One region of the Leucobacter viscericola genome, then DNA from elsewhere that is predicted to be linked to it. Evidence: predicted binding sites of a transcription regulator. Region 1 holds the regulator's gene; the other holds the start of a gene.
The links. The regulator LexA, encoded in region 1, represses DNA repair genes until DNA is damaged. The targets are predictions, from matches to a motif close to TCGAACANNTGTTCGA.
Positions count from the first base shown of each region.

Region 1 (14,713 bases):
TTTGAACTCCGCCTCGGCGATGTGGTGCGGATCCCGACCCTCAACGAGGCGAAGGTGCACGGTGAGCCGAGCGTTCAGCGTGAGTGCTTCGAAAAAGTGACGCACCATCGAGCCGGTGAAGTGGCCACCAATCAGGTGGTATTCAAAGCCCTCGGGCTCGCCGGAGTGCACCAGATAGGGTCGCCCCGAGATATCAACAACGGCCTGGGCAAGCGCCTCATCCAACGGAACGAATGCGTCGCCGTAACGCGAGATACCGCGCTTGTCTCCCAAAGCTTCAAGGAGAGCCTGTCCGAGCAGGATCCCCGTGTCTTCCACCGTGTGGTGCACATCAATGTGCGTGTCACCCTGGGCACGCACCGTCAGGTCCGTCAGTGAGTGGCGAGCAAACGCGGTCAGCATGTGATCGAAGAAGTGCACGCCAGTCTGAATATCAGACTCCCCCGTGCCATCAAGATCGAGAGTCAGACTGATCTGCGATTCGCTCGTTGAACGCTCAAGCGAGACAGTACGTGTGGCTGCGGTCATGCGCACCATTCTATCCGGCTCTGTGGCTCGTATTTTCCGATGTGTGCGGGGCCGCGGCTGCGCGAACTCTGCGTGCCCGACGCTGAGTGATGGCGACCGCCACCCACACGGCGGCAAGCGCGAGGAAAATAAGGACCGGGATCCAGTCCGGCACGCCAGCCGTTCCACGCATCACCGCGGCTTCGAGTCTTGCCTGGTCCGTCGCTCCAAGCACCCCGGAGACCGAGGAGGTTCCTTGTGTGAGCAGCAGAATCGCCCCAACCGCGATGGTGAGAGCGCCGCCGATAACGTTCGTCCAGGCGTTGCGCCAGCGTCCAATGCGCAGCTCCCTGGGTCGCAAGAGTCGCTTCACCCCCGGCACACGATTCCAAACGAGCGCGAGCAGCAGCAACGGCAGTGTCATGCCCGCCGCAAACACCAGCAGAACGAGTCCACCGAAGAGCGCGTTGCCGCCAAACGCCGCGAACGTCAGTGCAGCACCCAGCATGGGACCAGCACACACACCCGCGAGCCCGTAGACCGTTCCGAGGGCAAACACCGAAGCAATTGAGGCGCTCTCGGCGCCTCGCTGCTGGACGAGGCCCGGAACACGTATCCCGAGCAACAACACCAGCCCAAACAGCATCACCAGAACCGAAGCCACCGTCACCAACGTAAAGCGGTGTTGATTCACCCATGCGCCGAGCGAACCCGCGAGCAGACCCAGCGGAACAAGAGCAGTCGCGAGCCCCAGAAAAAAGACTCCCGTGCGCGCGAGCAGCACCCCAGGGCTGGTGAAAGCGTAGGCGAAGAAGGCGGGCAGCAGCATGACAGAGCAGGGACTGAGCAGCGTTAATACACCGCCCAGAAATGCGCCAAGCAGACTCAGGCTCACTGTGCCTCGGCAGACGCCTGCTTCAAAAACTTACGAAACTCGTCGATCGGCTGAGCGCCCGCGATTGCTTGCCCATTAGAGGCGAACATGGGAACACTCGAAACGCCGTACTGCTGAGCCTTCGCTGTGCTCTCATTGACCGCCTGTTTCAGATCTTCGCGGTCCATGTCCTTGGTGAACTTCGCGATGTCGGGCACACCAGCGGTCTTGGCGAATTCGATGAGCTGCGCCGGCGGCAAGTCAGGGTGACCTGATTCTGGGGCCGCGTCGTACACGGCCTTGACGAACTGGAAGTAACGTCCCTGCTCCCCTGCAGCACGGGCCGCCGCTGCCGCACGCACCGATTCATCTCCGAAGAACGCGACGTCATGCATTTCAATGCGAACCTTGCCGGTGTCAACGAACTCGGTGACGATCTGGTCGAAGGTATCTCGTGAGTAGACAGCGCAGAAGGGGCAGCGGAAGTCGACCCACTCGCTCATCACAACGGGGGCGTCGATATCACCAATCGCCATCGGGTCACCCTCTATGCGCCGCTCAATGCCAACGGTTGCCGCGGAACCTGTGTCATTCTCGACGCTTGCGCTATCGTCGCCGCTTTCGGCGGTATTCGAAGCGCTCTCCGCGGTATCACTGCCTCCCTGCCCCAGTTGCACAAGCCCGAACACGAGCGCGGCCACGGCAACGACACCCAAGACGATGTTCAGGATGCGGGAACGCCGCAGCGACCGCTCAAGTTCGTGACGGGGCAAAGCTTCTGGGGGTAAAGACATACCCACAAGGGTAACTGCTCAGTTGCAAGATCGCACATTATGGGCGACACGTGAAGCCCAAAGGGTGGTTATCTCGCGCCGCCGGGGCCAAGATCAGCAAGGGCATCAATCAGCACGGTGGTCTCAGCCTCGGTGCCAGCGGTCATGCGCAGGTGCCCATCGATGTGCAGATTTCGGATCAAGATACCCCGGGCTCGCAGCGCCTCAAACGTCGCGTCCGGGTTCTCGAATCCACCCACGAGCAAGAAGTTCGCGCCAGAGGGGTGCACCTTGTAACCCATTTCAACAAGGGCAGCCTCAAGACGATCACGTTGCGCACGGATGTCATCCACTGTCGCGAGCATCGTCACAGAGTGGCGAATCGCTGCGGTTGCGGCCGCCTGCGTAAGAGCAGAGAGGTGATACGGCAAGCGCACAAGACGGAGCGCATCAACAACGGCCGGATCAGCGGCCAAATACCCCAAACGCACACCAGCAAACGCAAACGCTTTACTCATGGTGCGAGAGATGAGCAGCCTGGGTCGACCCTGCAGCAGGGAAACAGCGCTCTCCCGCTCAGCATCGAATTCTTGATAGGCCTCATCCACAATGAGGATGCCGTCAAAAGCGTCATAAGCGGCGAGGATCACCTCACGCTCAAGAGGGGTTCCCGTCGGGTTATTCGGCCCGCACAAAATCGCAATGTCTGGGCGGTGCTCTTCAAGCGCGGCAACGACCCCTTCCGGAGTGAGCGCATAGTCAGCCGGACGCGCAACGGGAATCCAGGCCGTGTCCGTGCCGGATGCAAGCAGCGGATACATTGAGTAGGTCGGCGTGAAGCTCAGCAGCGAACGACCAGGGCCACCAAATGCCTGCAAGATTTGCTGCAGCACCTCGTTAGAACCGTTTGCAGCCCAGAGATTGTCGCTCGTCAACCCCGCCCCGAGATAACCCGCCAGCGACTCGCGCAGCTCCAGAAATTCACGATCCGGGTATCGATTGACACCTCGAACAGCCGCTTCGAGCGACTGCACAATGTCTGCGACCACGTCGTCTGGGATCGGATGCGTGTTCTCGTTCACATTCAAGCTCACAGGAACTGGATCTTGCGGGGCCCCGTAGGGCTCCAAGCCAACAAGATTGCTGCGAAGGGGAAGATCACTCAACTTGGTCACCCGACCAGTCTACGGGCTGAGAACGAGCAGCTAGGCTGCGGAATCAGCCTCAAGTTCGTCCGCGGAGATCACATTCTTATTGTCGGAGTAACGCAGGGGCACCGCCAAAGCCTGCCCGGCCTCTACATCAGACCCGTGGAGCTGGTTCAACTGGACGATCTCCGCGATGAGGTCTCGCGGATCAACCTTCGGATCAAGCTCAGAAGCGAGGCTCCAGAGCGACTCACCCGGTTGAGCTACAACGTAATGAAACTGCTGCTTGCTCGAAGCAGAGTCAGAAGCAAAAGCCTGCGGAGAAAGGAGGGTGGCCGCGAACACCAGAAGCCCCGCCAGAACCAGCGCAATGAGCCCGCCCACAACCACGCGCCCCCGGCGAGTCAATCGTAGACGCGCGGTGTCGCGTGCTTCCACAGCGTATGCATCATTCGCGTCGTTCATGCGAGTGCCAGTGTGTCCGGCAACCGTTCGTGCGCTCATGGTATTTTCCTTTCGCTTATGTTCGAAAGGGAACCCTCGGATCGAACATCTGTTTCGAAGATATCTTCGATGTTTCGAAATCGCAAGCTTTTTGTCGAACATATCTTTCGGTGGATTCTCGCGACACTCGAACATATGTTTGCCAGGCTCCAATCAGAGCCGCTAGGGTTTCGAACAACGGCTTCACTCAACACCCGACCACTGACATTCACGGATTCGCCGCAACTTTCGAATCCACGACAGGCCAGTTCGCGTGTTAACCGAGGCCAGGTTCTGTAGACAAAGGAAAGGACGAGCGATGAGCACCGCAGCCACGCCCCGCCCAGCAAAATCCCTCACGGAGAAGCAGCAGGCGATTCTCGAGTTCATTGCTCGCTCCGTCGAGAGTCGCGGCTACCCGCCCAGCATGCGCGAGATTGGCGATGCCGTTGGCCTCTCGTCACTATCAAGCGTGACGCATCAGCTGAGCCGTCTCGAACTTGCGGGCTTCATTCGACGAGACCCCAATCGCCCTAGGGCCCTCGAGATCCTCATTGAGCTCGCTGACACCAGCAGCGCCATCGCTGACGCCCCGCAGATGCAACCCGAAGACACGGCCTATGTGCCGCTCGTTGGCCAGATCGCCGCCGGAGTGCCAATCACCGCAGACCAGCAGGTGGAAGAACTCGTACCCCTACCGAGGCAGCTAGTTGGAGACGGGCAGCTTTTTATGCTCCGGGTTGTGGGCGACTCGATGATTGATGCCGCAATCTGCGACGGTGACTTCGTCGTCATTCGCCAGCAACGCGAAGCCGAGAACGGCGACATTGTCGCCGCCATGCTCGACGGCGAAGCAACAGTAAAAGTATTCCGTCGCCGCGACGGCCACACCTGGCTACTCCCCCGCAATAGCGCCTTCGAGCCAATCCTTGGTGATCACGCGGAGATACTCGGCAAGGTCGTTGCGGTGTTCCGTTCCGTCTAAGAACCTCTGCCACAATGCAGCTTTCCAGGCACCCTGGAGAGCTGCTTTTTTTCTTCGATTTTTATTATTGGACTGAGTCCATTTAAACTCTCACTGTGACCAGTGAAGTGACGACCACATCTCCCCTTAGCGCACCACACATCACCCGAGCCAACATCGATCTCGTGTGCGCTGGTTTTTCTCCGGGCCTCGTCCCATACGAGCGAGGGCTCGAACTCCAAGAGGCCGCGGTCGAAAGGCTTTCAAGCTCGACACCAGACGGCACGCTCATCGTGCTTGAACATGAGGCTGTCTACACGGCGGGCCGCCGATCCCGACCCGAAGAATTCCCCACCGACGGCACCCCCGTAGTGCCCGTGGATCGCGGCGGGAAAGTAACCTGGCACGGCCCGGGGCAGCTTGTGGCATATCCCGTTGTGCGGTTGAGGAATCGGTTTGCGCTCGTGGATTTTGTACGCGTTCTTGAACAGGTCATCGTCGACGTCGCTGGTGACTTTGGTGTCGAGGGTGTCTTGATCGACGGCCGCACGGGGGTGTGGGCTAGGCCCGAGGGTCTCCCCGCTGAGAAGTTTGCGCAGATTGGCATTCGAGTGAGCGAGGGAATCGTCACTCACGGCCTGGCCATAAACTGCAGCAACTCCCTCGCACCGTTCAAGTCGTTTGTGCCCTGCGGCATCACAGACGCCGGCGTCACGACTCTGAGTCGTTTGGCAGGGCGCACAATCGCGCCAAGCGAGGTCGCGCCGAGGCTTACTGCACGCCTCACAGCCGCACTTACGGAGGTCACACAGTGAGCGCAAGAAATCTCGGGTCACCCTTCGCAGAGGGCCGTAAGCTCCTGCGCGTCGAGGTGCGCAATGCTGAAACTCCAATCGAGCGGAAACCGGAGTGGATCAAGACCCGCGCCCGCCTGGGCCCCGAATACCAAAGCCTGCAGGCACTTGTGAAGCGAGAGGCCCTCAACACGGTGTGCCAGGAGGCAGGTTGCCCCAATATCTACGAGTGCTGGGAAGACCGCGAGGCGACCTTTTTGATCGGAGGTTCTATCTGCACAAGGCGGTGCGATTTCTGCCTCATCACTTCGGGGAAGCCACTCGCTCTCGACACGGACGAGCCGCGTCGCGTCGCCGAGTCCGTGCGCGCTATGGGCCTTCGCTACGCCACGATCACCGGAGTCACTCGAGATGATCTACCTGACACGGGTGCCTGGCTGTACGCCGAAACGATCCGTCAGATCCACAAGCTCAACCCGGGTTCGGGTGTTGAGGTTCTCGCCGATGACCTTGGCGGACGCCCGGAGGATCTCGCCCAGGTATTTGAAACAGCACCGCAGGTATTCGCGCACAACCTCGAAACTGTCCCGCGTATCTTTAAGCGCATCCGCCCGGGCTTCCGCTACGACCGGTCTCTCAACGTCATTCGCCAAGCACAAGACGCGGGCATGGTCACCAAGTCAAACCTGATTCTCGGCATGGGCGAGGATCGCCGCGAGATCACCGACACCATGCAAGAACTGCTTGATTCCGGTTGTGACATTCTGACGCTGACGCAGTACCTGCGTCCGTCAAAGCTGCACCACCCCATAGACCGGTGGGTGCGTCCACAGGAGTTCACCGAGCTGCGGCTGGAAGCCGAAGAGATGGGGTTTACTGCGGTGCTCGCGGGCCCCCTCGTGCGTTCCTCCTACCGAGCGGGCCGGCTATGGGCGCAGGCGATGACGGCGAAACAGCGTGAGATCCCCGAGTCGCTTCAGCATCTCGCAGAGTCGCCTGCCGGGTTTGCCGCACAAGCAATGTGACCGGATTGCGCAGCAGCCGACTAGCCCACCGGGCTGGGCGTCAGTAGGTTGAGCTCTCGCAACACAGCGAGCACCTGTTCGTGGCGATTGAACGTGTAGAGGTGAATAGACGGCGCTCCACCCTCCAGCAGTTCCCTCGCCAGCGATACGGCATACTCAACACCGAGTTCTGGGGCGAACCCACCCTCGGCTTCCATTTCGTGTTCAAGCTCGGCCGGTGCTGGTTGACCCGCGAGCGAGGCAACCTTTCGCAGCTGTGCACTCGTCGACACCGGCATCAGCCCCGGGAGCACGGGGATGTGCAGCCCCGCATCACGCGCCTCGGCAACAAAGCTGAGGTAGTCGTCGGCGCGAAAGAACAGCTGCGTGATGGCGAACTGGGCGCCCGCCCCTTGTTTGGCTATGAGCCAGTCGATGTCTTCAGAGCGAGATCTCGACTGGGGGTGTCCGTTCGGGTAAGCGGCCACCACCGTTCTTCCGACGCTCGTGAGGGGCGGCCGTTCGGCCCGCACCTGCGCGATGATCTCTAAAAGTTCAACAGAGCTGGGCGACCCAAGCACACTCGGATCACTCTCACTCGCGCCCCGCGGCGGATCCCCACGCAGCGCGAGAAAGTCGTGCACACCGGCATCCATGATTCCGTGAATGGTCTGGCGAAGCGCCTCTCGCGACTCCCCCACGGTCGTGAGGTGCGCGAGCGGGAGCGCTGTTGTGTTGTTGCGTAGGTACTTCAGCAGGTCGAGCGAGGCGTCGCGATTTGATCCGTTTGCGCCGTACGTCACCGAGATAAAGTCGGGATCGGCGGCAGACAAGTGTTGCACCGCGTGCCCAAGCGCGAGGGCCGCCGCACCGCTGCGCGCGGGAAACACCTCGAACGAAAAGCGCGCGCGCGTCGGCGCGCTCCCAGTGAGTAACGTTGCATTCATCGGGTTGCCCCGTTCACAAGGGCTCCGCCGGGCACTCCAGCTGCGACGCCAGAAAGCTCTTCCGCGGCCAGTTGGGTGCCGCGCACCCTGGCGGCAATTTTTGCGAACGCCACATCACGTGCGAAATCCGGCGATCCGTGTCGCGGCTTCTCATCGATGAGATACGGCGAGAATCCACAGTCGTCAGTCGAGCCAAGCAGCTCTGTCGGAATGAACCGAGCCGCCCGCACGAGATGATCCCGCACCTCTTCCGCCGTTTCAAGCTTCGGGCTCGTCGGATTTGTCACACCGATCAACACTCGCGGCGCAGTGGCCTCGGCAGAGAGAACACGAAGCTGTTTGCCGATGAGTCGCGCAACCCGATCGGGGTCGTGTTCACTCGCCGACTGCACCAAAAAGTACCCAGCCTCGATCTGAAAGAGCTCGGGAATCAGTTCGGCGTAATCGACGTCTGCCGAGTGCGCCGAGTCGTTGTCATTGCCCGGACAGGTGTGCACCCCAACGGCCGACCGCTGCTCTGGTGTCAACTGATCGAGCACACGATTGATGAGGTCAATAAACCCGCCGAGCGCATCGGGCCCCGCCCAGGGCGCTCGCACATCTCGGCGCAGCGCAAGTCGCCCCTCTGTAAAGTCGATGCTCACCCGGGAAGCACCAGCCGAAAAGCATCGCCGTATGTCTTCGGCGCAGCCGCTGACGACGTCGTCAAGAAACTCTGATCGCGTATAGTCGCCGAGCCCGCCAGCAGGCACCATGAGCGACAGCATCGAGGGCGAGATGACAGCCTGCTTGAGCGGCAACGAAGTGAGCTGCCTCGCGACGCGCACGTCGTCGGCGGCCCACGCCCGAAACCCAAAGGGTCCCTCTGTGAGACTCGGGATCACGCGGTGGTGGCCGTCGGCAAAGACCGCGAACACCGGCCCCTCATCAACTTCTTCTGTGCCGAGAGGATAACTCGCAAAGCTCTGCCTGCGTTGTTCTCCATCGCTCAATACGGGAGAGCCGGTCTCTTCCATGCGCTGCAGCGTGTCTCGCACGGCGAAGGCCTGCTCCGCCTCAAGCTCACTCTGAGGCGCTAGCCCGACCTCCGCGTCAAGCACAGCACGCTGCAGTCGCGCGGGTCTCGGTAGGCTACCCACCGGTTCCGTCGGCAGCGTGTGGCTTGGCCAGGAAGCCGGAGCTAGCGATTCAGAGAGCTGAGTCATTTATGCCTCACGCACCGCTTTTGCAGCCTGCACGAGGTTCGTCAAGCTTGCCACGGTCTCCTCGTACCCGCGGGTCTTGAGTCCGCAGTCGGGGTTGATCCAGAGCTGCTTGCCCGGAATTCGCTTGGCGGCGATGCGGATCAGTTCAGACTGCTCGTCAATGCTCGGCACACGCGGTGAGTGGATGTCGTACACACCGGGCCCGATGCCTCGCGAGTACCCGTGGTCGCCCAGGGGCTCCACAACGTCCATGCGGCTGCGTGCAGCCTCGATGCTGGTGACGTCGGCGTCGAGGCCGTCAACGGCATCAATGATTTCGCCGAACTCGGAGTAACAGAGGTGCGTGTGGATCTGCACCTCGGGTGCTGCACCTCCGGTCGCAAGCCTGAAAGATCCAACAGACCAGTCAAGGTAAGACCCCTGGCGATCTGCATCAAGTGGCAGCAGCTCACGCAGCGCGGGCTCGTCTACCTGCACGATGTTGATCCCGGCGTCGACCAGATCATCAATCTCATCGCGGAGCGCGAGGGCGACCTGAGCCGCGGTGTCGCCGAGCGGCTGATCATCGCGCACGAACGACCAGGCAAGAATGGTCACGGGGCCGGTAAGCATGCCCTTCACAGGCTGCTGCGTCAGCGACTGCGCGTACGCCGACCACGCGACGGTCATGGGTGCGGGTCGCGAAACGTCTCCCCACAGGATCGACGGACGCGTCGCACGGGTGCCGTAGGACTGCACCCACCCGTTTTCGGTGACGGCAAACCCGTCGAGCAACTCAGCGAAGTACTGCACCATGTCGTTGCGCTCAGCCTCGCCGTGTACCAGCACGTCGAGCCCAATCTCTTCCTGCAGCTTGATCACTCGTGCGATCTCATCGCGCAGGAAGCCGTCGTATGCGTTCTGGTCGATCTCTCCGCGACCAAACGCGGCGCGTGCCTTACGGATTTCTCCGGTCTGCGGGAAAGAACCAATTGTGGTGGTGGCCAGGTTCGGGATGCTCAGTCCCTCCTGGGCCTCGCGACGAGTGGCCTCATCAGCGCGATTGCGATCCGCATCGGTCACAGCGCCAACCCGACCGCGCACACCATCAACATGAACGCCGGGAGCTGAAGCACGATCTGCCAGGGCGGCCTCGGTTACAGCGAGCTCGGGTTCGATTGCGGCGGCACCTTCGGCGAGTCCACGCGCGAGCACGGCGACCTGCTCAACTTTCTGGTCAGCGAAGGCAAGCCATGATTTCAGGCGTGCATCGAGTTTCGTTTCGTCATTCACGTCGTGAGGCACGTGCTGCAGGTTGTTGGAGGTTCCGACGACCACGCTGATACCCGCGTCTTTGAGCCCAGCAAGCTGCGCGAATGCGGCCCGCAAGTCGGTGCGCCAAATGTTGCGGCCGTCGACAACCCCCGCAACAAACTGCTTCTCACCAAATGCACGCGCGAGTTCACCCGATGCGAGCGCCTGCTGCGGCAGCGATCCACGCACGAGGTCTGCCTGTACGGCCTCCACGGGAAGCGCAGCGAGACGGGTAAGCCCCGCAGACGAGTCACCGTAGGGTGCGGTCAGCAGAATCTGTGGGCGCGAGTCCGCACCACCGAGCGCTGCGTAGGCCTTCTCAACCAGCGCGAGTGCCTCTTCGCGCGACACCGAGAGTGAGTCAGAGACGAGCGCTGGCTCGTCAAGCTGCACCCAGCCTGCCCCGGCTGCGGCGAGCGCGCCCAGCAACTCGACATAGACCGCTACAACCTCGTCGAGGCGGTCAATGGGGCTAAACCCCTCACCCGCGTCGTCTGAAGCTTTTGCGAGCAAAAGATACGTCACAGGGCCGACGAGCACGGGGCGCGATTCGATCCCCTGTGCTGCTGCCTCTGCGACCTGGGCCACGAGAGCCGCCGGGTTTGCCGCAAAGGGCGTGCGCTCGTCAATCTCAGGGACGCTGTAGTGGTAGTTCGTGTCGAACCACTTCGTCATCTCGAGCGGCTGGTGATCCTTATCGCCCCGCGCAAGCGCAAAGTACGTAACCAGGTCGCTGCCCTGCACGTCGCTGAAGCGGCTCGGGATCGCGCCCAGCGCTAGTGTCGCGTCAAGCACCTGATCGTAGAAGCTAAAGCTCTCGGGCACAGCCCCACCCTCGGCGGGAAGCCCGAGCTCGACCAGGCGGGCCCGAGTCGCAGCGCGCAGCTCACGCGCGGTCGCGGTCAGTTCGGCCTCGGACGAGTTTCCTTTCCAGAAGGACTCGATAGCTCGCTTCAGCTCGCGTCGTCGTCCCAAACGGGGGTAACCGAGAATCGTGGCGGTGGGCAATGGCGTCTTCGCAGTCATTCGAATCCTTGCGTATCGGGGCTAACGGTTTCGCCACGCGCTCTCTGCCTGGCTCCCCCAAGCTATCCGTCACCTCAGACATTCGACCCGAATGTTTCACTGTATGAATTACGAATTATTACAGAGGGCACACAGGCTTCATCTCGCAAGCGCTCAAATTCAAGGATTTTTCCGTTGCGACATAGAATCAACTTGTCTGCAAGGGGGAGAACTAGCCGTTCCGACAGGAAGTACAAACTCATGACAACCAGCGTGCAGCCCAGTGGTAAGACTCATGAGGTCGAGATCAACGACGTGTTTTTCTCCACCACCGACATTCGAGGTGTCATCGAGCACGCCAACGAGATGTTCGTCGAGTATTCCCACTACTCCCGCGAAAGCCTCGTCGGCTCTCCGCACAACATCGTGCGCCACCCCGACATGCCCAGCGGGGTCTTCCACACGATGTGGTCGGAACTGCAGTCAGGGCGACCCTTCGCCGGTCACGTCACGAATCTCGCGGCAGACGGCAGCAGCTATAAGGTCTACGCGACAGTTACTCCGCTCGGCAATGGCGGTTATCTCTCCGTTCGTATCCGCCCAACCGACAGCTCACGGGCCCTGCAGCTTGACGGGGTCTACCGTGAACTCCTGGGCTACGAGAACGAGCTAGCGGGAAGCGGGCTCTCCCGCAGGGGCATTGCTGAGCAGGGCGCTATCAAACTCGGCGAGATTCTCGCCGATGCGGGCTTCGACTCCATTGCTGCTCTGCAGCGCCAGGTGCTTCCACAAGAGGTCACAAAATTTGAGCGTCGCTCAGAGGGGTTTCCTCACCGCCCCAAGGCGACCGGCAGTCTCGCCGACATGCTTGCCGCGGTCGAACAGGTCAACACCACCCTCGGTGCATGGTCAATGCAGCAGCATCATCTCGCAACACTTTCAGCATCGCTGAGGGAGGTTGGCGAGCAGTTGCAGCACGAACTCGAACACACCTCACAGACAACAGCACAGATCAGTGATCTCGCGGCCTCGGGTATCGATGTCGGCGACATTCTGACCCCGCTCGGCGTGTGGTCTCAGATGCAGGCGATTATTGAGGGCTACGTCGTTGACCTCATCGGGGCGCTGCAACTGCTCGACGAGAACAGCGCCGAGACTCGCTTCCGAGTTGCACTCGCAAAGCTGCACACACGAATGATGGCCTCGTTCGCAGCTGAGCTGATTGACGGCGGTGGTGCGCGACAGGGCGATCAGGCCGCAGCCATCTCTCTCCTCGCGCAAACCCTCAAGCTCGGCCTGAAAGAAACGAGCGAGTTCACCGCAACCCACAGGGCACTCATGGTGAAAACCGTTGAGTCGATCGCCAAGTCAACCTCGGTGCTCAAAATTCCGCGTGATCTACTCCTCGATTGGGAGCGCAACGCGTCCGCCACTTCCCTGCCACCGGCGATGCAGCCGCTCGCAAGCGACGTCACCGGTTCCATCACCAAAGTCGGCAAGATCCTGGCCGACCTCAATCGTGTCGTCGATCTCTGCAGCAAAATTGACACGGGCGACGATCCTGCAGACATGCTGCAGTTGGTTGCCCAGATCGAGCAGGCCGTTGCTCCGTTTGAGGCGTCAGCGGCTACCGTCTAGATGACGTAATCGCCGAGCTTCGCAAGCATCTCCGCCGTCACAAAGGCGTGCACGCGTGTGCCCTCTTCGATGTAGTCGGTGGCAAGCACACGATTGCGCTCGTGCAACTCAGCGACAAGCTCACCGCGATCGTAGGGCACGACAACAGTAACCTCCCGATCAGGAACGGGAAGTGTCGCGTCAATACGCTGCTTCAGCTCTTCAATCCCGTCGCCCGTTCGGGCCGAGACAAACACGGCGTCGGGGGCGAGCCCGTGCAGCACCAACCGCTGCGAGTCATCGAGCAGGTCGGCCTTGTTGAACACCACCAACTCGGGGATCGCTTGCCCGTCAACCTCGGCGATCACGTCGCGCACGGTTCGCAGCTGGGCGGCAGGATCCGGGTGTGAACCATCAACAACGTGCAGGATCACGTCGGCGTCTGCAACCTCTTCGAAGGTCGAGCGGAACGCCTCAACAAGTTGGTGCGGCAGATTGCGCACAAACCCAACGGTGTCGACGTAGGTAAAGCTGCGGCCATCATCGGTTTCGGCGTGACGAACGGCGGTGTCGAGCGTCGCAAAGAGCTGGTTCTGCACGAGTTCTTGCGTGCCAGTCAGCCGGTTCAGCAGACTCGATTTTCCTGCGTTGGTGTAGCCGGCAATCGCGACCGAGGGCACCTCGCCCCGCTTGCGATTCGCACGTTTCGCCTCGCGCGCGGGCGCAAATCCTTGAATCTGCTTGCGCAGCTTTGACATGCGGGTGTGAATCTTACGGCGATCCAACTCCATCTTCGTCTCACCGGGACCGCGCGACCCCATGCCCGCTCCCCCGGAGCCGACCTGGCCGCCAGCCTGCCGCGACATCGAGTCACCCCAACCGCGCAGACGCGGCAGCAGATACTCAAGCTGAGCGAGTTCAACCTGCGCCTTGCCCTCACGGCTCTTCGCGTGCTGGCTGAAAATATCGAGGATCACGGCTGTGCGATCAATCACCTTCACGTTTACAACGTCCTCGAGCGCACGCCGCTGGCTCGGCGCCAACTCCGTATCGGCGATCACGGTATCGGCACCAACGGCCGCCACCAGCTCAGCCAGCTCTCGAGCCTTACCCTTGCCGAGATAGGTCGCAGGATCGGGGTTCGCTCGGCGCTGCAGGAGTCCGTCGAGCACCCGAGCACCGGCCGTCTCGGCCAGCGCTGCAAGCTCGCGCAGCGAGTTCTCGGCGTCTTCCGTGGATTTCTGAGAGTAGATGCCGATCAGCACCACGTTCTCAAGCCGCAGCTGACGGTACTCAACCTCGGTGACGTCTTCGAGTTCGGTGGACAGTCCACCAACACGATTCAGTGAGGCACGATCCTCGCGATCCATGCGAATCGCGTCGAGATCCCTACCCAAAAAGTCGTGAGACTCGTCGCCCAGCGCTTGCGCACCACTCGTGAGGTCCCGAATAACCGTGGCGGATCCAGCATGTTCCGCGCGCGCAAGGACCCTATCGAGCGGATCTGAGCTTGCTGCGTGATCTTCGTCGTGGGCTGAGTCTTCTGAGAATTGCTTCGTCATCTGACCTCACAGTCTACGCGCACGAACCCTTCGCCGGGCTGGGATACTAGAACGGTGAATCAGCACTACTTTTCAGAGGCCCCCCTTGGCGAACTTAAGCCGCGTGAAATCGACGTGCTGCTCGCGGGTGAAACCCGCTCTGTGGTTACCGCGGGTGGGGTCTTCAGCCCGGAACATCTGGATCGGGGCACCGAGATCCTGCTGCGCACACTCGCAACGTCTGGGGAACCAGGATCGGGCCCCGCGCTCGATATTGGCTGCGGTTGGGGCCGATCGCGCTGCACACAGCCCTCGAGAGCCCTGAACGCGAGGTATGGGCGATCGACGTGAACGAGCGGTCGCGTGAGCTGACCCGCCTGAATGCTTCGCGCCTCGGCGTCGCGAGCGTGAACGTTGCTGCGCCCGAGGACGTCCCCGCCGACCTGCTCTTCGACGAGATTCTCTCAAACCCACCGATCCGAGTTGGCAAAGAGGCGCTTCACGGGATCCTGCAGCAGTGGCTCCCCCGGCTGGCACCGGAGGGTGTGGCTCACCTCG
Region 1 is NZ_CP049863.1:761,357-776,069, forward strand. Features, by position in the region: gene hisB (imidazoleglycerol-phosphate dehydratase HisB) at 1-528, opposite strand, end outside; gene G7068_RS03690 (cytochrome c biogenesis CcdA family protein) at 539-1,402, opposite strand; gene G7068_RS03695 (DsbA family protein) at 1,399-2,175, opposite strand; gene G7068_RS03700 (histidinol-phosphate transaminase) at 2,244-3,329, opposite strand; gene G7068_RS03705 (LysM peptidoglycan-binding domain-containing protein) at 3,360-3,806, opposite strand; gene lexA (transcriptional repressor LexA) at 4,105-4,770, shown strand; gene lipB (lipoyl(octanoyl) transferase LipB) at 4,866-5,564, shown strand; gene lipA (lipoyl synthase) at 5,561-6,568, shown strand; gene G7068_RS03725 (methylenetetrahydrofolate reductase) at 6,589-7,494, opposite strand; gene G7068_RS03730 (uroporphyrinogen decarboxylase/cobalamine-independent methonine synthase family protein) at 7,491-8,699, opposite strand; gene metE (5-methyltetrahydropteroyltriglutamate--homocysteine S-methyltransferase) at 8,700-11,018, opposite strand; gene G7068_RS03740 (PAS domain-containing protein) at 11,259-12,635, shown strand; gene hflX (GTPase HflX) at 12,632-14,176, opposite strand; partial or broken gene G7068_RS03750 (class I SAM-dependent methyltransferase) at 14,318-14,713, shown strand, end outside.

Region 2 (14,713 bases), 380 kb from region 1:
CGCGGGATTTGTCTCATTCGTCGGGCGCCCGAACGTCGGAAAATCGACGCTCACAAACGCTCTGGTCGGCGAAAAGATCGCCATTACGAGCCCCAAGCCACAGACGACGAGGCGTGCGATCCGTGGGATTGCGCACCGGCCCGACGGTCAGCTGATTATCGTTGATACGCCCGGGATCCACCGCCCGCGCACCCTCCTCGGCGAAAGACTGAACGCGCTCGTAGAAGCGACACTCGGTGATGTCGACGTGATCGGGTTCTGTGTTCCGGCGAACGAAAAGCTTGGGCCCGGAGACAAATTCATTAACGAACGCCTTGAAGACTTTCCCCGCGCAAAGAAGGTCGCGATCCTCACGAAGGTTGATGAGGCCTCGAAATCTGAGATCATCGACCAGCTCACGCGACTCGGCACGCTTCGCGAGTGGGATGCGGTGGTTCCGATCTCGGCCGTAACGCAGGAGCAGCTTGATGTGCTCTCCGATGTGCTTCTTGGACTCATGCCGATCTCGCCGCCGCTCTACGATGCAGAGCAAACAACCGACGAGAGCGAAGACGACCGGATCGCCGAGCTGATCCGCGAAGCAGCCCTTGAAGGTGCACGCGAAGAGTTGCCACACTCGCTCGCTGCGACCGTTGACGATCGCGAAGTTCGTGATGACGGTTTGCTTGAGTTGTACGCGTCCATTTACGTGGAGCGCGACAGCCAGAAGGGCATCGTGATCGGCAAGGGCGGATCGCGGCTGCGTGATGTGGGGGAGAAAGCCCGTCACGAAATCGAGGCTCTACTTGGTCGCCGTGTGTATCTCTCGCTTCGTGTGAAGGTGCTCAAGGAATGGCAGCGCGATTCGAAGGCACTCGGCAAGCTGGGCTTCTAGTCCGGTTTCAATCCGCGTCAAGCCCTGTTCAGCCAGTTTCTGACGTGGCTAGAATCTGGTCATGGACTACATCACTGATCAGGCGCAACTGACAACGCTGTTTCAAACCTACGGTGTCTTTGCGATTGCCGTTTACGTCGTCATTGCGATTGCGCTGTGGCGAGTGTTCACCAAAGCCGGGTACCCGGGGATTCTGGCGATCATTCCGATCGTGAACACCTTCATTTTGGTGAAGGTGGCAGGGTACTCCGCCTGGATGACCCTGCTCTACCTCATCCCGATCGTCAACTTCATATTTTCGATCTTTGTGGCCGTGCGGGTGGCGCAGCGGTTTGGCAAGGGCGGCGCGTTTGCGTTCTTCCTGCTGTGGCTGCTGCCCGTCATCGGCTACTTGATTATTGGCTTCGGAAGCGCGCAGTACCGGCCACGCTACTAGCGACCGCCCGAGAAGCCGCCACCTCCGCCGCCACCGGAGAATCCACCGCCGGTGGAGCCGCCGGAGCTGCTTGAGGTGTAGCTCGCCGATGAGGTGAGTGAACTGGTGAAGTCGGAGAGTGTGCTGTTGAAGCTTGAGATTCCGTGCAGGCCAACGGCGGGGTACCAATAGGGCACGTAACCCGGGCTCTCCTGGTACCTCGTTTCGAGGGTCTTACTCCACTCTCTTTCGAGGCCAAAGAGCATTGCGTAGGGCAGCAGCTTCTCATAGAGGTGCACAACGTTGATGGTTCCGTCTGGGAATCGCTCTGCGCCCTCGTATGACTGCAGCACTCGGATTCTGTCAGCCTCAGCGACCCGGATGAACTCGCGAACTCCCTCAAGGTACTCGCGAGTTTCCGCACCCAGGGGAGTGTGCACTCGCTGCCGGATAACGCCGACAAGCCCGAGCACCAGTCCCACCGAAGCGGCGGCGATTGCAATGAAGGGTGTCACGGAGTTGCGAGTCATGATTCCGATTACCGCAAATACCACGAGAATCGCGGTGACACCGAGGGTTACAAAGCCGAGCTTTCGGCCCACCGGGCTTGCAACGTTTTCAAAGTAGCCTCGTTTGAGTGCTTGGCTGGAGCCGAGGCTCTTCAGAACCGACATGCGTCGTGCGAAGATCTCGCTCTTCTGCGGGATCTCAACGACTTCTCCGACGGTCTGGCTCGGGAAGAGATCGCGTGTGGTCTCTGCGTCGAGTTCGTCACCGATTCGCGTGAGGTCCATGAGCCGGATGGCAGGCTTCGATTTCTTCTTTGACTCGGCCTCCTCGATGCGGGTCACGCCGCTCACCGCGAGGTGCACAAACTCGGCGGGCACGGGAGAAGCCATTGCGCCGACAATCGGGCCGGCGATGAGTGGCGGCAGCGTCGCGGGAACGTCGTACTGGGCAACCACCACCCCGCGGCTGACCCTGCGCTTCCTGCGGAATAGCAGGACAGCGATACCGGTTGCGATTCCCGATGCCGCAGTGATGCCGCCGATATACAGGGGGAGCGTGTCGAGTGCGAAGTTGGGGAGACGCGCGCCGGGCTGTGTGACAGCGCCGGGTGCGAGCCCAATGGCGACAGTCACGCCCTCTTGCGGGGCGAGTGGAATCCCGGGAACCGTGAACTCGGTTCCCGAATCATTGCGATTCATGTTGCACTCGTTGTTGGATCCTGCGGCACCCGCATAGCAGCGATAGTTTCCGTTCAGCTTCGAAGCGAGCTCGGGTGACAAAGAGATGTTTGCGCTGAATTGCTTGATCGGTTGTTCGTGTTCGAAGTCCACGAGATCCCAGTAGAACTCGTCGGCGGAGCCATCATCTCGCGCCAAGATGGTATCGCTCAGGGTGTAACTGATGACGTACGTTTGCACTCCGCGAACGTAGTCGTCGTTGCCGGTGAGTACCGCGATGAAGGTGTCGTCTTTCTCAAGTTCGAACGGGATCGGCTTCCCTTCGAGGTCGGTAACGCTGAAATCGCGGGGATCCGTTGAGGTGCCCTCATAATCGATTGGTAGGCCGCGTACGAGACCGCGGTTCTGGTCGAAATCGGGGAAGCGTGCGGTCAGCGTCTCTTTGACGTGGGTGATCGATCGACCGTCTTTGTCAGTATCGAGCTGATAGTCGACGTGCCAACTGTCGTAGCTGAAGTCGGAGGTGTCGGCCTGCGCCGCAGGTGCGACGGCAAGAACCGGTGCGAGTGCGGTGAGGAGAACGGCGATCCCGGCCAGTATCTGAACTGTTTTGCCCATGGTTGCAACCCTATCGGGGCGTCGAAAGGACACCTGCTCTATGCAGTTGAGCGAATCAATAGGCGGTAGTGTGGAAACATGAAGCTCGAACCCGGAACCCCCATTGGAATCGAAGAGCTTGAGGGTCTCGAGGCACAAGAGGTCGCGGGCACGTCGTCCAAGGAAGTTCTGATCGGGAGCTCGTTGGGGGTTGCGACTCTCGCCATATTTGTAGGGCTTGGAGTGTTGCTGGTGGTTTTTGGCATCCCGTCTTTATACATGCTGTTCATTTACGCCTGCATGTCTGGAATCATCGGCTGATCCTTCCGGGTGATCGAGGGTGCGCCGACCCAGTGGTATAGTGATTTCATGCTGTTCGGCTCGCTTCTCCTTAGCTGCCGCGACGAGTCCTAATTTCAAGGCCTCCCTCGTCGCGGTGTTTGTGTTTGGCTGAGCAAGAGTTTTAGACGAGGAAGACGAGCCCATGAAGAACACGCAACAGCCCTCAGGTATGCCGATTCACCGCTACCGCCCGTTCCACGAGATCATCAACGTGGAGCTGCCGGATCGCACCTGGCCGACCAAACGTATCGAGAAGGCGCCCCGCTGGTGCGCCGTTGACCTGCGTGACGGAAACCAAGCCCTTATCGATCCGATGAGTCCCGAGCGCAAGCGGATCATGTTCGATCTGCTTGTCAAGATGGGCTACAAAGAGATCGAGGTTGGTTTCCCGTCCGCAAGCCAGACGGACTTCGACTTCGTGCGGCACCTGATTGAAGACAACGCGATTCCTGACGACGTCACGATCCAGGTGTTGACCCAGGCGCGCGACCACCTGATCAAGCGCACCTACGAATCGCTGATCGGAGCGAAGCAGGCGATCGTTCACCTGTACAACTCCACGAGTATCCTGCAGCGCGACGTCGTGTTCCGGCAGGATCGTGCTGGCATCAAGCAGATCGCCATCGACGGTGCGAAGCTCTGCGTCGCGAGCGAGTCCATCTGTGCTGACACCGATATTTACTATGAGTACTCACCTGAGTCCTACACGGGCACCGAGTTGGAGTACGCGGCCGAGGTCTGCAACGACGTGCTCGAGATCTTCAAGCCGACTCCGGATCGCAAGGTCATCATCAACCTGCCTGCGACCGTCGAAATGGCAACTCCCAACGTCTACGCCGACTCGATCGAGTGGATGTGCCGCAACCTGAATCACCGCGAGAACGTGATTGTCTCACTGCACCCGCACAATGATCGCGGCACCGCCGTGGCCGCCGCCGAACTGGGCTACCTGGCCGGCGCGGATCGCATTGAAGGCTGCCTCTTCGGCAACGGTGAGCGCACCGGCAACGTCGACCTGATCGCACTGGGCATCAATATGTTTACGCAGGGGATCGATCCTCAGATCGATTTCTCACGCCTCGACGAGGTGCGCCGCACGGCCGAGTACTGCAATCAGTTGCGAGTTCCCGAGCGCAGCCCCTGGGCAGGCGACCTCGTCTACACGGCCTTCTCTGGCTCGCACCAAGACGCGATTAAGAAGGGCTTCGAGCGCATGGCGCAAGACGCCGAGGCCGCGGGTGTGGCCGTCGACGACCTCGAGTGGGCAGTGCCCTACTTGCCGGTCGACCCGAAGGATCTCGGTCGCTCGTACGAGGCCGTCATTCGGGTGAACTCGCAGTCTGGCAAGGGTGGCGTCGCCTACCTGCTGAAGACCGATCACAATCTCGATTTGCCGCGTCGCCTGCAGATCGAGTTCAGCTCTGTTGTGCAGGGTGTCACTGACACTGAGGGTGGCGAGGTCTCAAGTGATGAGATCTGGAGCATCTTCCAAGACGAGTACCTGCCGGCTCAGGATCCCGAGGCAGACCGCTGGGGACGCTATGAGATCTTCCGCACTTCGTCGGTGAGCGCTGGCGACGGCGTGACCGAACTCACGGTTGACTTCCGCATCGGTGCTGACGAGCAGCAGTCAACCTCCCGTGGCAATGGCCCCGTTGATGCGTTCTTGAACGCCTTGAATGACGGCGGACACACGGTCACACTGTTCGATTACGTCGAGCACGCGATGAGTTCCGGTGGTGACGCGGTTGCGGCATCGTACGTTGATCTAGAGGTTGACGGCCAGCGGTTGTGGGGGGTCGGGATCGACCCAGACACCAGTCGCGCAACGCTCAAGGCCATCATCAGTTCTGTGAACCGCGCAGTGCGAAATGTTTCGTCTGAGGCAGAACTGGCAAACGCCTAGCCTTCTCGCTATGGCGACGGCGCCACACCGATTATTCGTAGATATCTTCGAATGATCGGTGTGGCGAGTCTGCCAATGTCGGTGGCGCAACCTAGGCTAAGCGTGTGATTGCTTCGATACATGGTGAGGTGCTCTCGGCGGGAGCCGGCTGGGCAGTAATTGGTGTGGGCGGGATTGGCCTGCGCGTCGAGGTTCCGAGCGGCAGGGTGGCCCAGGCCCACGTCGGCGAGACGCTGTTTTTGCACACCTGGCTCGTTGTTCGAGAAGACGCACTGACGCTGTTCGGGTTCTCCACGGAAGATGAGCTCACCGTGTTTGGTCACCTGATTGCTGTCTCGGGCGTCGGTCCTCGCAGCGCCCTTGGTGTGTTGTCTAGCCTGACCCCCGCTGAGATCGTGCGTGCTGTGGCCAACGAAGACGCGAAACCATTTCAGAAGGTTTCGGGTATCGGCCCAAAAACCGCGAAGCTTCTGACGGTTTCGCTCGCGGGCAAACTGAAAGAGTTGAGCTTTGCTGATGCGGGGGGAGCCCCGACCGCGGTTGCTGATCCTGATCTGGTTGCGTCCGAGGCCGTGCGTGACGGCCTTGTCGGGCTCGGCTGGGGTGAATCTGAGGCGTGGCAGGCCGTTCAAGATGCGCGTGCTGCGGGTGCGCCCGCTGAGAGCGCAGCGCTGCTGCGCGCCTCCCTTGCACTGCTGCAGAGCGCCCGGCCAAGTGGTCGGAGTGGCCGATGACGGGGGAGTTGTCGCCGCAGGCGTCACCCTCCGAGGTCGGTTACGAGGGCGCGCTGCGCCCCGGCACGCTTGATGAGTTCATTGGGCAGTTCAAGGTTCGCAGCCAAATGAATCTGCTTCTCAGTGCTGCAACCATGCGGGGAGTTGCCCCCGATCACATCCTGCTTGCTGGCCCGCCCGGGCTCGGCAAAACGACGCTCTCGATGATCGTGGCAACCGAGCTTGATAAGCCGCTGCATCAGACCTCTGGTCCCGCGATCCAGCACGCGGGCGATCTCGCCGCTGTGCTCTCCGCACTGACCCCAGGCGAAGTTCTGTTTGTGGACGAGATCCACCGAATGGCCCGCAGCGCCGAAGAAATGCTCTACCTCGCGATGGAAGACTTCAAGGTCGACATTATGGTTGGCAAAGGCGCTGGCGCGACTTCCGTGCCCCTTGAGCTAGCCCCGTTTACCCTTGTGGGTGCAACCACACGTGCTGGCCTGCTTCCCAATCCATTGCGTGATCGCTTCGGGTTTACGGCTCACCTTGAGTTCTACTCTGAGGATGAGCTCGCCAGTGTTGTCAGGCGCGCAGCGCGGCTTCTCAACTTCGATATCTCCGAGCAGGGGATTGAAGAGATCGCCGGCCGCTCCCGCGGCACGCCACGTATTGCAAACCGCTTGCTGCGTCGAGTTCGTGATTACAGCCTGGTTCACGAGACCCCGGCAGACACCGCGAGTGTTGAGGCGGCGCTCACGCTCTACGATGTGGACAAGCACGGGCTGGATCGACTCGACCGCGAGGTGCTGCGCGCTGTGGTTGAGCGGTTTAACGGGGGACCGGTTGGGCTTTCAACACTTGCCGTTTCGGTTGGCGAAGAGGCCGAGACGATTGAGTCTGTGGTCGAACCTTTCCTCGTGCGTGCAGGTCTTCTGACGCGTACTCCAAGGGGGCGTGTGGCAACCCAGCTGGGTTGGGAACACGTCGGCCTGCACAAGTGAGACACAGAAACCTCGCAAGACTCGCAGTCCCAGCACCCTATTTTCAGTCACAACGCGGTAAGGTGGCAGAGTCTATGCGCGCAATGTGCATGATCCCGCTCGCCCATTGAAAGGTCTACTGTGCCTCTGGATCCGATTACTATCCTGATGTTCGGCCTCATCGCCGTGCTGATTTTCTTCATGTTCCGCAACGGAAAGAAGCGTCAGAAAGCGATGCAGGAGCTGCAGTCAGGCCTGCGCCCCGGCGCTGAGGTTATGCTTCAGTCCGGCATCTACGGCACGGTTGTCGAGATGAACGAAGAAGAAAACCGCGCAACAATTCAGAGCGGCTCATCGACGCTTGTGGTTCACCGCAACGCAATCTCGCAGATCGTTACAGCGGTTGATGCTCCGGCAGATGCTGCTGTGAGCCCCGATCTGGCTCCCGACGATGATCCCGCGTTTGGCGAGCGCATCGCTTCCGAAAACTCCGACGGTGTCACCGACGTTTCAAACACTGACGTGTCAAACGCCGACGCTTCGAACGCCGAGGTCAAAGATTCCGACGGCGAAAGTGATCAGACGCCTAAGGCGTAATCACTTGCGGTGAGCTGGTGCCAACGGGCCCGGCTCACCTTCAACGATATAGAGAAAGCAGTACTGTTTTGGCGTCCACACCTGCGGTGCGGAGGGCTCGTCGCTCCCTCATCTTCCTTCTGGTCATAGTTGTTGGCCTTGTCGGTCTTATTACAATCGGGGTTTCCCGAGGCGAGGCAACTTGGACCCCCAAGCTCGCACTTGATCTGCAGGGCGGAACTCAGATTTTGCTCGCTGCGGAGCAGACCGATGGTAAGGCTGTAAGCGGCGAGCAGCTGCAACAGGCCGTCTCCATCATTCGCCAGCGTGTTGACGCCGCTGGTGTGTCAGAGTCTGAAATCACTACCCAGGGTTCGCGCAACATCTCCGTTGCGATCCCGGGCAAGGCGGACAAAGAAACGCTGCAGCGCATCGAGGCTTCTGCGAAGCTCGACTTCCGGCCGGTGCTCGCTGTCGACGTTGGCACCACGGGTGCAGACCCTGATAACGCTGAGGCAGACACCGCAAAGGCAGACACTGCTGACGGAAGTTCGGCCGACACAAAGACGACAGACTCGAAAGAGGCTGACACCAAGTCGACGGACGCTCAAAAGACCGACACCAAGACCACGGATTCTAAAGACGCGGCCAAGACAGAGAATGTTGATCCCAACCCGCTTCCCAAAGAAGCAGGGGACCAGGCCTGGCTTACCCCCGGTCTTCAGCAGGAATTCGCTGACTTTACCTGTAAGTCGGACAGTGCTTTGGATACCCGTGATGCTCCCGCAGATCGGCCGCTGATCACCTGTGACGACACGGGTGTTATGAAGTACATTCTCGGCCCGGTTGAGCTCAACGGTGACGTCATCACAAACGCTGTCTCGCAGAAGGCGACCGACAGCCGTGGCAACACAACCGGTGGCTGGAACGTACAGATCACCATGAACGACAAGGGTGCCAAGCAGTTTGGCAAGATCAGCACCCGTCTCTACGGCGCGCAGCCGCCCTTCAACCAGTTCGCGTTTGTGCTCGATGGTTCGGTACTTTCCGCACCGACGATGCAGGGCCAGATCCTCGACGGTCGCCCGTCAATCTCCGGTGACTTCACCCAGGAATCGTCGAAGGCACTTGCGGATCAGCTGAAGTTTGGCGCACTGCCCATGGACTTCACCGTGCAGAGCCAGGAAGACATCTCCTCTACGCTCGGCGCGAACCAGCTGCAAGCTGGTTTGCTTGCAGGCCTCATCGGTCTGCTGCTGGTTGTCATCTACTCGTTCTTCCAGTACCGCGCGCTCGGCACTCTGACGATCGCCTCGCTGGCGGTTGCGGCGATCCTTACCTACCTGCTGCTCACGTTCTTCTCGTGGCGACAGGGGTACCGACTGTCGTTGGCGGGTATCGCGGGTATTATCGTCGCCGTCGGCTTCACGGCGGACTCCTTTATCGTGTACTTCGAGAGGGTGCGTGACGCCCTGCGTGACGGGTTCCCGATCGAGGGCGCGGTTGAAAATGGTTGGAAGCGTGCGTTCAGAACCGTTCTTGCATCTGACGGCGTGAACCTGCTTGCGGCCGTCATTCTTTACATCGTCGCCGTTGGCAACGTGAAGGGCTTTGCCTTTACCCTCGGTCTCACGACCCTGGTCGACGTCGCCGTTGTCGCGCTGTTCACGCACCCGATGATGGCTTTGCTCGCGCGCACTCGCTTCTACCGCAACGGCCATAAGTTCTCGGGTCTGGATCCGCGAAGCCTCGGCGCCGTTTACCGTGGACGCGCTCAGTTCCGCGAGCCAGTGGTCACGAGCAAGGGCGCGGGCAAGAAGAACGCTCGCAGCCAGCACGAGGCAGAGCGTCGCCAGACCATTGCAGAACGTAAGGCCGCTGAGGCCTCCGGAACTGTGGCCTCCAGCGCCACCGGAAAGGAGAGCTAACATGGCTCGCCGCTCATTCTCAGAGTTCGGAAACGCGCTCTACACCGGTGAAAAGTCGATCAACTTTATCGGTCGGCGCAAGACCTGGTACCTCATCTCACTGATCCTGATTCTGGTGTGCCTGTTCGGTGCGCTTCTGCGTGGTTCTCCAAACCTCGGCATCGAGTTCACGGGCGGTAGCCAGTTCCAGGTGCACCTCACAGAGGGGCAGGATCGTGACTCGGGCGCCGCTGAAAAAGTTGTGACCGACGTGGTGCCCTCGAGCAATCCGCGCGTCACCGAACTCGGCGCTTCTGACATTCGAGTTCAGACGGGGTCACTCAAAGACGACGAGAACCAGGAAGTCATCGCTGCCCTCGCTAAGGCTTACAACGTCGATGAGAGTGAAGTGACCTTCTCCTACATCGGCCCTGCCTGGGGACAAGATATTACTCGACAAGCCATCGTGGCTCTGATCGTGTTTATCGTCTTTGCGGCAGTGGTGATGGCACTCTACTTCCGCACCTGGAAGATGTCGCTTGCGGCCATGATTGCCCTCTTCCACGACCTCGTAATCACGGCGGGTATCTACCTCATAACCGGGTTCGAGATTACGCCCGCCGCGATGATCGGCTTCTTGACGATTCTCGGATACTCGCTCTACGACACCGTTGTGGTGTTTGACAAGATTCGTGAGAACACGTCAGCCGGCGAAGTGAGCGATCATCGTACCTTTGCTGAGTCGGTGAACCTTGGTGTGAACCAGACCCTGGTCCGCTCGATCAACACCTCGATCGTTGCGCTGCTGCCGGTCGCGTCGATTCTCTTCATTGGCGCGTTTGTGCTCGGTGCTGGAACACTGCGCGATATTTCGCTCGCTCTGTTCATCGGTATCTTTGCGGGTGCTTACTCGACCATCTTTGTCGCAGCGCCCATCTACTCGCAGTTGCGCGAGGGGGAGCCCGCGATCAAGGAGCACGACGCCAAGGTGTTGAAGCTGCGTGCACGCGAGGCGGAGAAGTCCGACGACGAAGAAACTGTGGAGGCAGAAGCGACCAAGTAGTCGCGCAGCCCTCTCTAGAATGAGATGGTGCTTAAGAATGGCGGGTTCCAGACGAATCCAACGTTCTTAGGCACCATCTTTTTCTGTGTTGGCGCCGACGGTGCGGCCCGTTTAGTAGGAATAGCGCCGTGTGGTGTAACGTTCAGTTTGTCAAAGGAGGTTGAACGTGGCGGTTAACGAAACGGCTCAAAGCGGTACAACCTCGCTCAGGCGTCTTGTACCGCGAATCTTTTCGCGCGGTAGCGCTCCAGGAGCGGTCGATCAGCTCATCCGCACTGTGCGAGGCAATTACCCACGCGCAGATCTTTCGATCATCGAGCGCGCGTACACGGTGGCGGAGCGAGCACACCGCGGCCAGAAACGCCGCAGCGGTGAGCCGTACATCACTCACCCGATTGCGGTCGCTCAGATCCTCGCTGACCTTGGCATCGCGCCAGTGGCTATTGCAGCGGCGCTTCTTCATGACACTGTCGAAGACACCGACTACTCGCTCGAGCAGCTCACGGCTGAATTTGGCGAAGAGGTCGCCATGCTTGTGGATGGCGTAACCAAACTCGACAAGGTGAAGTACGGCGACTCCGCTCAGGCGGAAACGGTGCGCAAGATGGTTGTTGCGATGTCGCGTGACATTCGGGTGCTTGTCATCAAGCTTGCGGATCGCCTTCACAACGCACGTACCTGGGGGTTCGTCTCGGGCGAGTCTGCCAAGCGTAAGGCTCAAGAGACGCTCGAAATCTACGCGCCGCTCGCGCACCGGCTCGGTATTCAGTCGATGAAGTCCGAGCTCGAAGACCTCTCGTTTGCAGTGCTCAAGCCAAAGCTTTACGCGGAGATTGAAAACCTCGTTTCGCAGCGCAACCCGCAGCGGGATGAGGTTGTCGGAGCGGTGATCCAGTCGATCGAGTCCGATCTGCGCGACGCAAAGATCCGTGGCGAGGTGACAGGACGCCCGAAAGAGCTGTACTCGATCTATCAAAAGATGATCGTGCGCGGCCGCGACTTCGATGACATCTACGACCTCGTAGGTATCCGTGTGCTGGTGAACTCGATCCGTGACTGTTACGCCGTTCTGGGGGCCGTACACGCGCGCTGGACGCCGATTCCGGGTCGCTTCAAGGACTACATCGCGACCCCGAAGTTCAATCTCTACCAGTCGCTGCACACGACCGTGATCGGCCCCGATGGGCGCGCGGTCGAGATTCAGATTCGAACTGTTGAGATGCACCAGCGGGCCGAATACGGTGTTGCGGCTCACTGGAAGTACAAGCAGCGGCAGCAGGGCCAGCAGGCGCCGAGTTCGAACGACATGGCCTGGCTCGCGCACATCTCTGACTGGCAAGCGGAAACTGAAGATCCAAGCGAGTTCCTGGACGCGTTGCGCTTCGAGATCGGCGCAAAAGAGGTCTACGTCTTCACGCCAAAGGGGCGCGTAGTGGGCCTCCCCGCTGGTGGAACTACGGTGGACTTCGCCTATGCGGTCCACACCGAGGTAGGCCACCGTACGATGGGCGCCAGGGTGAACGGGCGGCTTGTGCCGCTTGAGACGGCGCTTCAGAACGGCGACGTTGTTGAGGTCTTCACCTCAAAAGACCCGAACGCTGGTCCCAATAAGGCCTGGCTCAATTTCGTAAAGAGCAAGCGCGCGCAGAACAAGATTCGCCAGTGGTTCACTAAGGAGCGTCGCGACGAGGCGGCGGAGACCGGCAAGGTCGAGATCACCAAGGCGCTTCGCAAACAGGGCATGCCTCTTCACCAGGTCATGAACTCTGCCGCGCTGCAGCAGGTTGCGCTGCAGCTGCGTTACGCAGATGTCACGGCCCTCTACGCTGCCGTCGGCGAGGGGCACGTGTCGGCCCAGTCGGTCATCGAAAAGGTGTCGGCGCTTGTATTTGACGATCAGGTATCGACTGAGCCTGCTCTCGCGACGATGCCAATCATCGATTCACCGCGCGCTCCCAAAGCCGGCTCCACGAGTGGAGTGGTGGTCAAGGGTGCCTCAGACGTGCTCGCAAAGCTCGCAAAGTGCTGCACGCCGGTTCCCGGCGACGATATTCGCGGGTTCGTCACGAAGGGGCAGGGTGTCTCAGTTCACAGGACCGACTGCCACAACTTTGCTCAGCTGGAGAAGCAGGCCGATCGTCTGGTTGATGTTGAGTGGGCGCCCACCGAGAAGACCGTGTTTCTCGTACACATTCAGGTGGAGGCCCTCGACCGTTCAGGGCTGCTCTCGGACGTGACCCGCACGCTCTCGGAGCACCACGTGAACATTCTCTCGGCATCGGTGAATACCTCCTCTTCCCGGCTCGCAATTAGCCGATTCATCTTTGAGATGGCGAACGCAACCCACCTCGAACACGTGCTGAACGCTGTGCGACGCATTGACGGCGTCTACGACGTGTACCGCATTACGAACTAACAGCCGTCGCGCTCACCCCCTCTGATGCGAGTGAGCGCGACGTTGCGGTATGCCTGCGGTCCCTCAACGAGTCTTGCCGTCACCGCGTCCGCTCCTCCCGCAATGAGTGGCAGCAGCAGGCGATAGGCGGCTCTGCTCCGCGCGTCGAAGCCCTCGGGGTCCCGCAGCAGGTCTAACGCGGTGCGCAGAGGCGAGGTCACCGCGAAACTGTCGCAGTAGACCACGTCGCTGTCTGCAAGACGCAACTGCTGCAGCGTCATGATTGACGTGGAAACCATCTCTGCGCGGCGCCCGCCAAGCGTCGCAAACCGAAGTGGTTTGCCCGGGTGTCGAGTGGCTCCCCAAATCCAGGCGGCGCTCATGCGCACTGCGACTCGATGTTCCGTGTACCAGGGCGCAAGGGCCGTGGCGCGTATGCGGCTGGTCTCCGGCCATCCTACGGGGCGAGATCCGGGTCCGCAGTGCACCAGGGTGCCTCGCAAGATTTCAGCAGATCTGACCGCGACGGGCCAGGTGTAGATTGCGGGGATCTTTGGGAGCGTTAGCGTGGATCGTTCTGGCATAAAACCAGATTGCACGAGTTCAAGCGGCCACGGTCGAGGTTTTACAAATCTGTGGATAAGTCAATGAGAAAGGCCGTCTACCGTCGCTGTGAGCGAAGGTAGACGGCCTTAATGACGTCTCGAGTGACTAGTCGCCCAGTGCCGCGAGCCAGGACTGCTGCGTCTGCAGCTTCGCCTCGGCATCGGATTGCGCCTTCTTATCGCCCTTAGTCTTGGCCGCCTCGATTTCTGCGGTCAGATCTGCAATCGAGGTCTCGAGCTGCCCGCGCAGGCCCTCGCTGCGAGCTTTGGTCTCGGGGTTCGTCTTTTGCCAGTGCTCTTCTTCAAGGCCCTTAACGTGATCCTCAACCTTGCGCAGCCGACCCTCGATATCACGCAAAGCCTCACGTGGCACACGACCGACCTCGTCCCAGCGGATCTGAATATCAGTGAGCTGCTTTCGGGCCGCAACCTGATCCGAGATCTTCAGAATCGGCTCTGCTTCTTCAAGCAGTGCCTGCTTTGCGGTCAGGTTCGCTGCGTACTCTTCGTTGCTCTGCGCGACCTCTGCGGCCTTTGCCTCGTAGAGCACGTCGCCAGCAGCCTTAAACCGAGCCCAGAGCTGGTCATCGAGCTTGCGGCTCGCGCGACCGGCTGCCTTCCACTCGTCAAGCAGTGAGCGGTACGCGGGGATCGCATCGGTGCCCTTGGAAGCCAGAGCTTCGGCGGCAGCAATGATCTTTTCCTTGCGCTGCTTCACGTCTTTGTTGTTGGCATCCATCTGAGCGAAGTGGGTGCGGCGAGCCGTGTCAAACGACTGCCTGGCAGAACGGAACCGCTTCCACAGTGCGTCAGCCTGAGATTTCGGGACCTGGGGGCCGCTGCGCTGAATGGTCTGCCACTCGGTGAAGAGCTTCTCCAGAGCCATGCTGGTGTCTTTCCAGCGAATGGAGGTCTCCGGCTGGGCAGCCAACCTTTCTGCCTCTACAACAATTGCCTCGCGCTGGGCGAGAGCTTCCTGCCGGGCAGCCTCTCGCTCGGCCTGCTGCTTCTCAGAGAGCTCAGCAGCCTTGCCACCAAGCTTCTCGACGCGCGCGCGTAGCGATGCGAGATCGCCCACAGCGGCTGGCTCAACGAGTGACTCCTGAAGTTTCGCGACGGTTTCGGCAACGGAACCCTCGGCGGTGCCGCG
Region 2 is NZ_CP049863.1:384,867-399,579, reverse strand. Features, by position in the region: gene era (GTPase Era) at 1-874, shown strand, start outside; gene G7068_RS01890 (DUF5684 domain-containing protein) at 936-1,310, shown strand; gene G7068_RS01885 (DUF2207 domain-containing protein) at 1,307-3,094, opposite strand; gene G7068_RS01880 (hypothetical protein) at 3,173-3,394, shown strand; gene leuA (2-isopropylmalate synthase) at 3,558-5,321, shown strand; gene ruvA (Holliday junction branch migration protein RuvA) at 5,426-6,055, shown strand; gene ruvB (Holliday junction branch migration DNA helicase RuvB) at 6,052-7,038, shown strand; gene yajC (preprotein translocase subunit YajC) at 7,186-7,614, shown strand; gene secD (protein translocase subunit SecD) at 7,683-9,521, shown strand; gene secF (protein translocase subunit SecF) at 9,523-10,563, shown strand; gene G7068_RS01845 (RelA/SpoT family protein) at 10,730-12,979, shown strand; gene G7068_RS01840 (hypothetical protein) at 12,976-13,542, opposite strand; gene G7068_RS01835 (DUF349 domain-containing protein) at 13,670-14,713, opposite strand, start outside.
Region 2: a site for LexA is predicted at 5,357-5,372, ahead of ruvA (Holliday junction branch migration protein RuvA). Genes of this name have one in related genera too.